DNA from 3 places in the Kosakonia radicincitans DSM 16656 genome. Region 1 is predicted to be linked to each of the others. Evidence: predicted binding sites of a transcription regulator. Region 1 holds the regulator's gene; each other region holds the start of a gene.
What was found. Region 1 encodes CRP, which controls carbon source genes, mostly activating them, when cyclic AMP is high. Its sites were predicted from a motif close to ATGTGANNNNNNTCACAT; they were not measured.
Positions count from the first base shown of each region.

Region 2: a site for CRP is predicted at 1,560-1,577, ahead of Y71_RS14190 (PhzF family phenazine biosynthesis protein). Genes of this name have one in related genera too.
Region 3: a site for CRP is predicted at 1,439-1,456, ahead of rhaS (HTH-type transcriptional activator RhaS). Genes of this name have one in related genera too.

Region 1 covers NZ_CP018016.1:405,512-408,792, forward strand. The annotation lists gene Y71_RS01865 (YccS/YhfK family putative transporter) at 1-1,201, opposite strand, end outside; gene crp (cAMP-activated global transcriptional regulator CRP) at 1,250-1,882, opposite strand; gene Y71_RS01880 (OsmC family protein) at 2,194-2,598, shown strand; gene Y71_RS01885 (phosphoribulokinase) at 2,628-3,281, opposite strand, start outside.
Region 2 covers NZ_CP018016.1:2,962,682-2,965,962, reverse strand. The annotation lists gene Y71_RS14200 (alpha/beta hydrolase) at 1-271, shown strand, start outside; gene Y71_RS14195 (sugar transporter) at 283-1,485, opposite strand; gene Y71_RS14190 (PhzF family phenazine biosynthesis protein) at 1,658-2,449, shown strand; gene Y71_RS14185 (SDR family NAD(P)-dependent oxidoreductase) at 2,593-3,270, opposite strand; gene Y71_RS14180 (NanQ anomerase/TabA/YiaL family protein) at 3,275-3,281, opposite strand, start outside.
Region 3 covers NZ_CP018016.1:5,716,565-5,719,845, forward strand. The annotation lists gene rhaR (HTH-type transcriptional activator RhaR) at 1-401, opposite strand, end outside; gene rhaS (HTH-type transcriptional activator RhaS) at 475-1,311, opposite strand; gene rhaB (rhamnulokinase) at 1,611-3,080, shown strand; gene rhaA (L-rhamnose isomerase) at 3,077-3,281, shown strand, end outside.

The DNA.
Region 1 (3,281 bases):
GCGTAACAAACATAATTGTCATCATGATCCAGTAGGGCTTCGGCAGATGCAGGGCGCTGCCCATCAGGCCGGCAATACTGAGCATCACACTGATGCGCGCCGCATTACGCAGCGCGGCGGATTTCAGGGACAAATAGCTTTTCAGCGCCGGGAGAAATGGTAATCGACGCTGCTTCTCTGCCATCAAATCGCGGATGTACAGAGGACGCTGCGTACGTAGTACGCGGGCGATGCGGCTAAAGTGCCAGGCGCAGAACTGGCCTACCGGATTATCCGGGTGCTGGCGGGCGATTTTTTCCAGCGCGCCAATTTGCTTCTCCATCGTGAAACGCGTCGGATACCGATGGTAGAGAATATCGTCCGCCAGCACGCGTAAACGGGCGGCAACGGTCTGCGCATTCCAGCGGATCACCTGCTCGGCATGGGTTTGTTCAACCAGTTTTTGTACTTCTTCCGGCTGGTGCAGGCTAACGGAAATATGCTCTTGCAAATCCAGCGCGACCTGGAAAACGCGCAGCAGGCGTTTGTAGTCGTTATGCTGATTGGCCGCCAGCATATGCAATTGTTGATAGCACTGGCTTATCATATCCACCGCTTTTTGCTGGCGTGCAAGCAGCGGCGGCAGGGCTTTTTCCGGATCGGCGTGCTGCGTCAGCAGGCTGTATTTGGCCTCGCAATAATCAGCCAGTTGCCGGTAGAGCAGGCTTAACGATTCGCGCAGCGGTTGTTCCCGCCACATCCAGAACCAGAACCAGTTAAACAGCCCGTACCACAGCGTGCCCAGCGCGTAGATCAGCAGTGGTTCCCACACCGGCATATTCCCGGCGAGGCTGAGCGTGAAGATGGCGGCAATCAGCGAGGCGGGCAGTAAGCGCGCGTGCAATGCGCTGATCTCGGCCGTGACGCCCAGTAGCAGGGTCAGCATGGTAAAGATCAGCGGCAGCGGAAGATCTTCCGCCAACAGCAATTGCACAGCCAGGCTGCTACCCGCAAACAGACTGCCGCCAATAATCAGGCGCTTAAAGAAACGCTTATGCGGCGTGTCGAGACCGGCAATATTGCAGCAAGCGGGAACGAGTGAGAAAAGCAGACCCTGTTGCAGATGGCCGACGAGCAGGCCAATCGCCACAGGCAGACATAACACCAGCGTTTGTCGCAGTGCGTAGTTGATTTCGGGGTGATAAATCAGCCTGCGCCACATGAGGAGAGAAAAACGGCGCGCCGGGTAAACGATGCGCCGTTTTACGGATTAACGTGTTCCGTATACCACGATGGTTTTACCGTGGGCGGAGATCAGGTTCTGATCTTCCAGCATTTTCAGGATGCGGCCGACAGTCTCACGGGAGCAGCCAACGATTTGGCCAATCTCCTGGCGAGTGATTTTAATCTGCATGCCGTCCGGGTGAGTCATTGCGTCCGGCTGTTTTGCCAGATTCAGCAGCGTCTGCGCGATACGGCCCGTTACGTCCAGGAACGCCAGGTTGCCGACTTTCTCCGAGGTCACCTGAAGGCGACGCGCCATCTGTGCGGAGAGGCGCATCAGAATATCCGGGTTCACCTGGATAAGCTGACGGAATTTTTTGTAGGAAATCTCGGCGACTTCACAAGCGGTCTTGGCGCGTACCCAGGCACTGCGCTCCTGACCTTCTTCGAACAAGCCCAGTTCACCGATAAAATCACCCTGATTAAGGTAAGAGAGAATCATCTCTTTACCTTCCTCATCCTTGATTAGCACTGCCACTGAGCCTTTAACGATGTAGTACAGCGTTTCCGCTTTTTCACCCTGGTGAATCAGCGTGCTCTTCGACGGGTACTTATGAATGTGGCAATGAGACAAGAACCATTCGAGAGTCGGGTCTGTTTGCGGTTTGCCAAGCACCATGCGCGGTTATCCTCTGTTATAAGCTGGCTCCGAAAGCGGGGATGTAGTTTCAGCCTGCTTCCGGGGTTGCAATCAAAGCTTCTCATGTCCTGAGAAGTAGGCCGTCAGCGTTATCTGCGGCCTCTAATCTACGATGTCATGCATACATGCGTAACATCCATTTATCTCTGTAGCATCCAGATTGTTTTAGCATAGGTTTTCACGCCTGTCTCCTGGTGTCTCGCTTCAGCATGACGCAGGTCGCCTTCCGTTGCGAGTTTTGTTATGTACGCGTAATCTGTGGAGAAAATTACTACTCCGGAGTGAATAAAATGCAGGCACGAGTGAAATGGGTTGAAGGGTTAACCTTCCTGGGTGAGTCCGCATCTGGCCACCAAATTCTGATGGACGGTAATTCCGGGGATAAAGCGCCAAGTCCGATGGAGATGGTGCTGATGGCTGCGGGCGGTTGCAGCGCAATTGACGTCGTTTCCATCCTGCAGAAAGGACGCCACGACGTGACCGACTGCGAAGTGAAGCTGACTTCCGAGCGCCGTGAAGAAGCGCCGCGTCTGTTTACGCACATCAATCTGCACTTTATCGTCACCGGTAAGGCGCTGAAAGACGCGGCGGTTTCCCGCGCGGTGGATCTGTCGGCAGAAAAATATTGCTCCGTAGCGTTGATGCTGGAGAAGGCCGTGAAGATCACCCACTCCTACGAGGTTATCGAAGCCTGATGCCCTGGCCCGGCGATCGGTTTGCCGGGCTACTTAATCTTTTTCCCTTCCATCAGCCGTTGCACCAGCGGCGTCATAATCAATTCCATCGCCAGCCCCATCTTGCCGCCCGGTACCACCAGCGTATCCATATGGGAAATAAACGAACCTTGCAGCATCGCCAACAGCCACGGGTAATCAATGCCCTGCAAATTCTGGAAGTGAATGACCACAAAGCTTTCATCGAGTGACGGAATGCCTTTTGCGGCAAAAGGGTTAGAAGTATCGACTGTCGGCACACGCTGGAAGTTGATGTGCGTACGGGAAAACTGCGGGGTGATAAAGTTGATGTAATCTTCCATCGAGCGAACCACCGAATCCATCACTGCTTCACGGGAGTGTCCGCGTTCGCTGGTGTCGCGAATCAGTTTCTGGATCCACTCCAGGTTGACGATCGGCACCACGCCAACCAGCAAATCAACGTGCCGCGCCACGTCATTTTGCGGTGTTACTACGCCGCCGTGCAGCCCTTCGTAAAACAGCACGTCGGTGGGTTCCGGCAGCGGTTGCCAGGGCGTAAACGTGCCCGGAACCTGATTCCACGGCACCGCTTCATCGTAGGTATGCAGATATTTACGCGTTTGCCCGGTTCCGCTCTGGCCATATTCGCTAAAGGTTTGTTCGAGCAGGCCAAAGTCATTGGC
Region 2 (3,281 bases), 2.6 Mb from region 1:
TTTTCTGCCGCAGGATCGCATCAGTCAGTTTTCGCATATGTCGGTGCTGTTTTCGCCGCAAAACCCGCTGTATGGCCGCAAAGGCAGCGTACTGCTCTGCGCCAACGGTCAGCCTGACGATGCGGCGCAGCGCTGTCTGAAGGGGGAAGAGGTGTGGTATTCCGATTGGGGGCTGGTCGAAGCGGGTAAAATTCATGCCCGCCTGACCTGGAACCCGTGGTTTGACTGGCAAACCGCGGTGATGGATAAAATGGTGTCCGAAACACTTTGAGCCACGAGCCGCTACATATGGCTGTGGCTTACCTGTTCTTCCAGTTTTACCGGCCAGCGGCGGAAAATCACCACCGCCCATACCAGCGCGGCAATCGCCGGGATCGCACCCGCATAGCCGATGATATCCATCGACCAGTGCAGGCTGATCTGGTTGCCAACCAGCGCACCGGCGCCAATGCCAATGTTAAAAATGCCGGAAAACAGCGCCATTGCTACGTCAGTGGCATCGGGCGCCAGCGCCAGCACTTTCACCTGCATGCCGAGGCCGATAATCATGATCGCCATGCCCCAGAAAACGCTCAGCACCGCCAGATGCGTCTCGCTGCCGGAAGCGGGCAGCATGAACACCAGCGACAACACCAGCAGGCCAATCGCGCTACACACCAGACCGGACGCGTGCTGATTGCCCAGCTTGCCGAACAAGATACTGCCGATAATCCCCGCGCCGCCGAGGATCAGCAGCAGTACGGTGGCGAAACCGGCGCTAAAGCCAGCCACATTCTGCACAAACGGCTCAATATAGCTGTAAGCGGTGTAATGGGCGGTCACCACGACTACCGTCAGCAGGTAGATGCTCATCAGCGCCGGACGACGGAACAGCAGCGGCAGGCTTTTCAGCGATCCGGAGTGTTCGCTTGGCAGGGGCGGCAGCAGTTTTATCAGAGAAACCAGTGTGATGAGGGCGCCAAGACCGATGGCAAAGAAGGTGGTGCGCCAGCCAAAATATTGCCCGACAATGCGGCCAATCGGCAGGCCCAGCACCATCGCCAGCGCGGTACCGGTGGCGATCAGGCTCAGCGCCTGCGCGCGTTTACCGGCGGGCGCCAGGCGGATTGCCAGCGAGGCGGTGATCGACCAGAAAATCGCATGGGCGAAAGCAATACCGATGCGGCTTATCACCAGCACCTTAAAGTTCCACGCCAGAAACGACAGTACATGGCTGGCAATAAACAACACAAACAAACCAATCAACAGATTACGACGCTCGATCTGGCTGGTCAGCAGCATAAAGGGCAGCGACATCAGCGCCACAACCCAGGCGTAGATGGTCAGCATAATCCCCACCTGCGCGGTCTCCATGTCGAAACTCTGAGCGATATCCGACAGTAACCCCACAGGCACGAACTCGGTGGTATTAAAAATGAAAGCAGCAACGGCAAGCGTTACGACCCGAAGCCACGCGACTTTTCGTGAAACGGTATTCGTAGTCATAAGGTGTTCTTGCTTGGTTAAAAAAAAGAAGAGGAAGTGATCTTAAAGCTTTTGTTGGCGAAAATACAAACATTTTGTGATGTAGATCTCACTTTTCATTCAGCAAATAAATACCGATTGCATCGGTTGACAATAGCGTTCAGAAACAGAGAACGATAAAGAGGAAACGGCTATGCAAACAATTGACTTTTATATGGTGGACGCGTTTAGCGACCAAACTTTTGGCGGCAATGCCGCTGCCGTGTGCCCGCTTACCGAATGGCTGCCTGACGATCTGTTGCTGAAAATGGCGCAGCAGCATAATCAATCCGAGACCGCGTTTTTTGTCCGCAATGACACCGGTTTTGAGCTGCGCTGGTTTACCACGCAGGCGGAAATTAACCTCTGCGGGCATGCCACACTTGCCGCCGCGCACGTGATTTTTGAATATCTGGATTACCCGTCGACGGAAATTCTCTTCGCCACCCGTTTTGTCGGCCCGTTGACGGTCTCGCGTAACGGTGACTGGCTGACGCTCGATTTTCCGGCCTGGGCAACACAAGAGGTGAGCATGCCGCCGGAACTGCTGTTGCAAACGCTGGGCATCAGTACGGCGAAAGAGGTGCGCGTGGCCCGTGATTATCTGGTAGTGCTGGAGAACCAGGCGCAGGTGGAAGCGTTACGACCGGATATCGCCGCCATGAAGCCGCTGGGAAAAATGGTCTGCGTGACCGCGCCGGGGGATGAGTACGATTTTGTCAGCCGCTTTTTCTGCCCGGGCGAATCGGTGGCGGAAGATCCGGTGACCGGCTCGGCGCACAGCATGTTGATCCCGTACTGGGGCGAGAAGCTGAATAAAACGGTGATGCAGGCGCGGCAGGTTTCCGCACGCGGCGGCGATTTACGCTGCGAATGGCGCGGCGACCGCGTGCTCATCGGTGGCCAGGCGACGCTCTATCTGCTGGGAAAAGTCTATCTGCGCTAATTCCATCGCCGCAGTGGCTTCGTCTTATCCGGCCAGGGCGATTGTGCCCTGGTTGAAGCAAAAATACTCATTTCGCTCCCTGTTCCGGTAAGCACGGCGCTTGCCCAGATCTGATAAGCACAGCGCCATCCGGTATTTCATGGTTATGTTAATGATGCGCCGCCGCAGATCACCAGCTCCTGGCCGGTGATGGCTGCGGCATCCGGCGAGAGCACAAACCCCGCCAGTGCTGCGACTTCCCTTGGTGCGATCAGCCGACCGATCGGTGGTACATTCGGCGGCGAGCTTTCCCGTCCTGGCGCGCTGAGCATCGGCGTTTGCGTGGCTCCTGGCGCGACCACATTGGCGGTGATCCCGCGCGGAGCCAGCTCTGCCGCCCAGCTTCTGACCATCCCGAGCAGCGCCGCTTTGGTGGCGACATACTGCGAACGCCCGGCGGCACCGCGCGAGGTACGGCTGCCAATCACCACAATTCGTCCGCCTGGCTGTAGCTGCGGCGCAAAGTGGTTAACCAGCATTTCGGCGGCCTGCACATGCAGCCGCCACAGGCGCTGGCTGGTTGTCGCATCCAGCTCGCCAAGCGGCGCGGCAGCCATCATTCCGGCGGCGTGGATCACCGCCTGCGGCGTTTGTACCTCTGCGAGCACCTGGCGCAACGCCTGCTCATCGCTTAAATCCACTTGCAGGCTGCGAAACGCAGGATGCGCCCGTTCAACCCGCGAACGTGCAAGCCCGGTGACCTGCCAGCCCTGCGCCAGCAAATTATCGACAATGGCTTCGCCAATCCCGGAACTGGCGCCAGTAACCACAGCATGCGGCATGGTGTTAACCC
Region 3 (3,281 bases), 510 kb from region 1:
TCCAGTTGCGCAATCACCTGCCGTGCCTGCGCCATACCGGTGCTGCCAAGCCGCCAGTGCGGCGTTCTTGTCGTGCCGTTAAGTCCGGGAATATGCGCCGCCCAGTCGAGGTTAAGCGTCAATCGATCCGGGCAGTAGATGATATTTTGCAACACCAGATCGTTAACTGAAGCGTAAGAGTGGCAATCTTCGGCGCGGATATAAAACAGGTCGCCGCGCGTAATGCGGTAAGGACGGTCATTCAGCACATGCAGGCCGTTGCCGCGCCACACCATCACCAGTTCGCAAAATTCATGGGTGTGTTCAGCAAAGACATTTTGCGGATAGCGATCGGCCACCGCTACCGCTTGTCCGGCACGGGGAAAGAAATCCGCTTTGCGAAGAATCAGTTGGCCTGCCACACACTCACCTCTGCCTTGAACAACCTGAAATTATTAGCGGATCTTCGGCGACAAATCGGTGACAGCCTTCGCGTTACTGAAGCTGCGTATCGCGCCCCTGGCGGATATCGCGGGGCGACCAGTTGAATTCCCGGCGAAACAGGGTTGAGAAGTGATTGCTGTCGCCAAATCCGCAACGGAAAGCGATATCGGTGACGCTCTCGTCGCTGTGGCGCAACATGTGCCGCGCTTTGGTCAGCCTTAACCGGTTGAGATAGCGCTGCGGCGTCAGGCCCGTTGAATGCTTCAACTGGCGATGCAGCGTGCGCAAAGAGAGCGTGAACTGGTCGGCCAGCGTTTCCCAACAGACATCCTCGGCGAAGTGATCTTCCAGCCACAACATCAGTTGATTGAGGCGGGCATCGCTGCTGACAGCGCCCTCCTGCTGGCTCCCTTTACGCAGCATCACCAGCAGTTGCATAAACAGGATCTCGCGGTTCGCAATACCGTGGGTATCCATTTCGGGATCCATTTTTTCCATCTGCCCGATGATCTCCCGTACCTGCGCCAGCGTCTGCTGGCTCACCCGCCAGTGCGATGGATAGTGACCATCCTGCTCCTGCGGCAGTAACTGGTTCAAACCGGCAAGAAACTGGAAAGCCTCCGGCGAACGGTACAGCACATTGGTCAGGCACAGGTTATCGGTATGCTCATATAAGTGCCGATCATGGTCGCGGACAAAACAGACGGTGCCGCCGCTGATAGTGAAAGGCTGACCATTAAAAACGTGGATCCCGGTGCCGTGTTCAACGATCACAATTTCATGAAAATCATGATGATGCTCAGGGAAAGCCGCCTGCGGAAGCCGGGGTTCAATGGCAACAGGTGATTGACCTGCCGGGAAAAAATCCACGCTATGAAGTACGGTCATGATTGCCCCAATAATGAGAAACTTTCTCAAAATAGTAATTAAGGGTTATCAACCTCACCTTAAATTTTCGACAGCTTTTCGCGCATAGCCTGCCGTTTTTTCAAGAAACGACCGGAAAGATCGGGAAATGTGGCAACGGTCACAATGGCTTAAATCCCCGTCATTACTGGAAACTGTGAACTTTCTCACGTTCACCTTTGCTTTCTTGCCAGCGGCAATTGGCGGCTGTCAGTAGCAAGAAGGTACGCCTTACCCCTCTTTTTTAGACTGTCTGCAATGACTCTAAGAAGGACCCAATCATGACTTTTCGCCACTGTGTCGCAGTTGATTTAGGCGCCTCAAGCGGACGCGTCATGCTGGCGCGTTATGACAGCCAGCAGCGCATCCTTTCGCTTCGCGAAATCCACCGTTTTAGTAACTGTCTGCAAAAAGTGGACGGCTTTGATTGCTGGGATATCGACAGCCTGGAAAGCGAAATTCGCCTCGGCCTACTGAAGGTTTGCGAAGAAGGCATTCAGCCCGACAGCATCGGCATCGATACCTGGGGCGTCGATTACATTCTGATTAACCGCGACGGCCAGCGCGTCGGTCTGCCGATTGCTTACCGCGACGATCGCACCGATGGCGTGATGCAGCGTGCGATGCAGAATCCCGGCAAAGCCGATATTTATCGCCGCAGCGGCATCCAGTTTTTACCCTTCAACACGCTGTATCAGTTACGCGCGCTGACGGAACAACAGCCGGAGCTGATTGACCAGGTCGCGCATGCGCTGCTGATCCCTGATTACTTTAGCTACCGTCTGACCGGCCAATTGAACTGGGAATACACCAATGCCACCACCACGCAACTGGTCAATATCAACACCGATAACTGGGACGATACGCTGCTGGCGTGGGCGGGCGTTCCGGCCAGTTGGTTTGGCACGGCCACACATCCCGGCAATGTGATTGGTCACTGGATCTGCCCGCAGGGCAACGCGATTCCGGTGGTCGCCGTCGCCAGCCACGATACCGCCAGCGCGGTGATCGCCTCGCCGCTGGCGGATAAAGACGCAGCCTATTTGTCCTCCGGTACCTGGTCGTTAATGGGTTTTGAGAGCAAAACCCCTTACACCAGTGATGATGCGCTGGCGGCAAATATCACCAATGAAGGCGGCGCGGAAGGGCGCTACCGCGTGCTGAAAAACATTATGGGGTTGTGGCTGCTGCAACGGGTGCTGAGAGAACAACAGATAAGCGATCTGCCCGCGCTGATTGCCGTCACCGAACAGCTTGCGCCCTGCCGCTTTGTTATCAACCCAAACGACGATCGTTTTATTAACCCGCAGAACATGAGCGCCGAGCTTCAGGCCGCCTGCCGGGAAGCGGGCCAGCCTGTGCCGCAAAACGCTGCCGAACTGGCGCGCTGCATCTTCGACAGTCTCGCCCTGCTGTATGCCGACATCCTTGCCGAGCTAGCCTTTCTGCGCGGTAAGCCCTTCAGCCGCCTGCATATCGTCGGAGGCGGTTGCCAGAACCAGCTACTGAATCAGCTCTGCGCCGATGCCTGCGGGCTGCCGGTGGTGGCCGGTCCGGTGGAAGCCTCCACGCTCGGCAACATCGGCATTCAGCTTATGACGCTGGATGAACTGAGCAACGTCGATGATTTCCGTCAGGTGGTGGCGAGCAACCACAACCTGATCACTTTTACCCCTAATCCTGACCATGAAATCGCCCGTTACGTCGCGCGCTTTCAGCAAAAACGACAGACAAAGGAGCTTTGCGCATGACCACTCAACTTGAACACGCCTGGGAAATTGCCAAACAGCGCTTCGCCGCTGTGGGGATTGATGCCGAGGAGGCGCTGCGCCAGCTCGATCGCCTGCCGGTTTCCATGCACTGCTGGCAGGGCGATGACGTCGCCGGTTTCGAAAACCCGCAAGGCAGCCTGACGGGCGGCATTCAGGCCACCGGCAACTATCCGGGCAAAG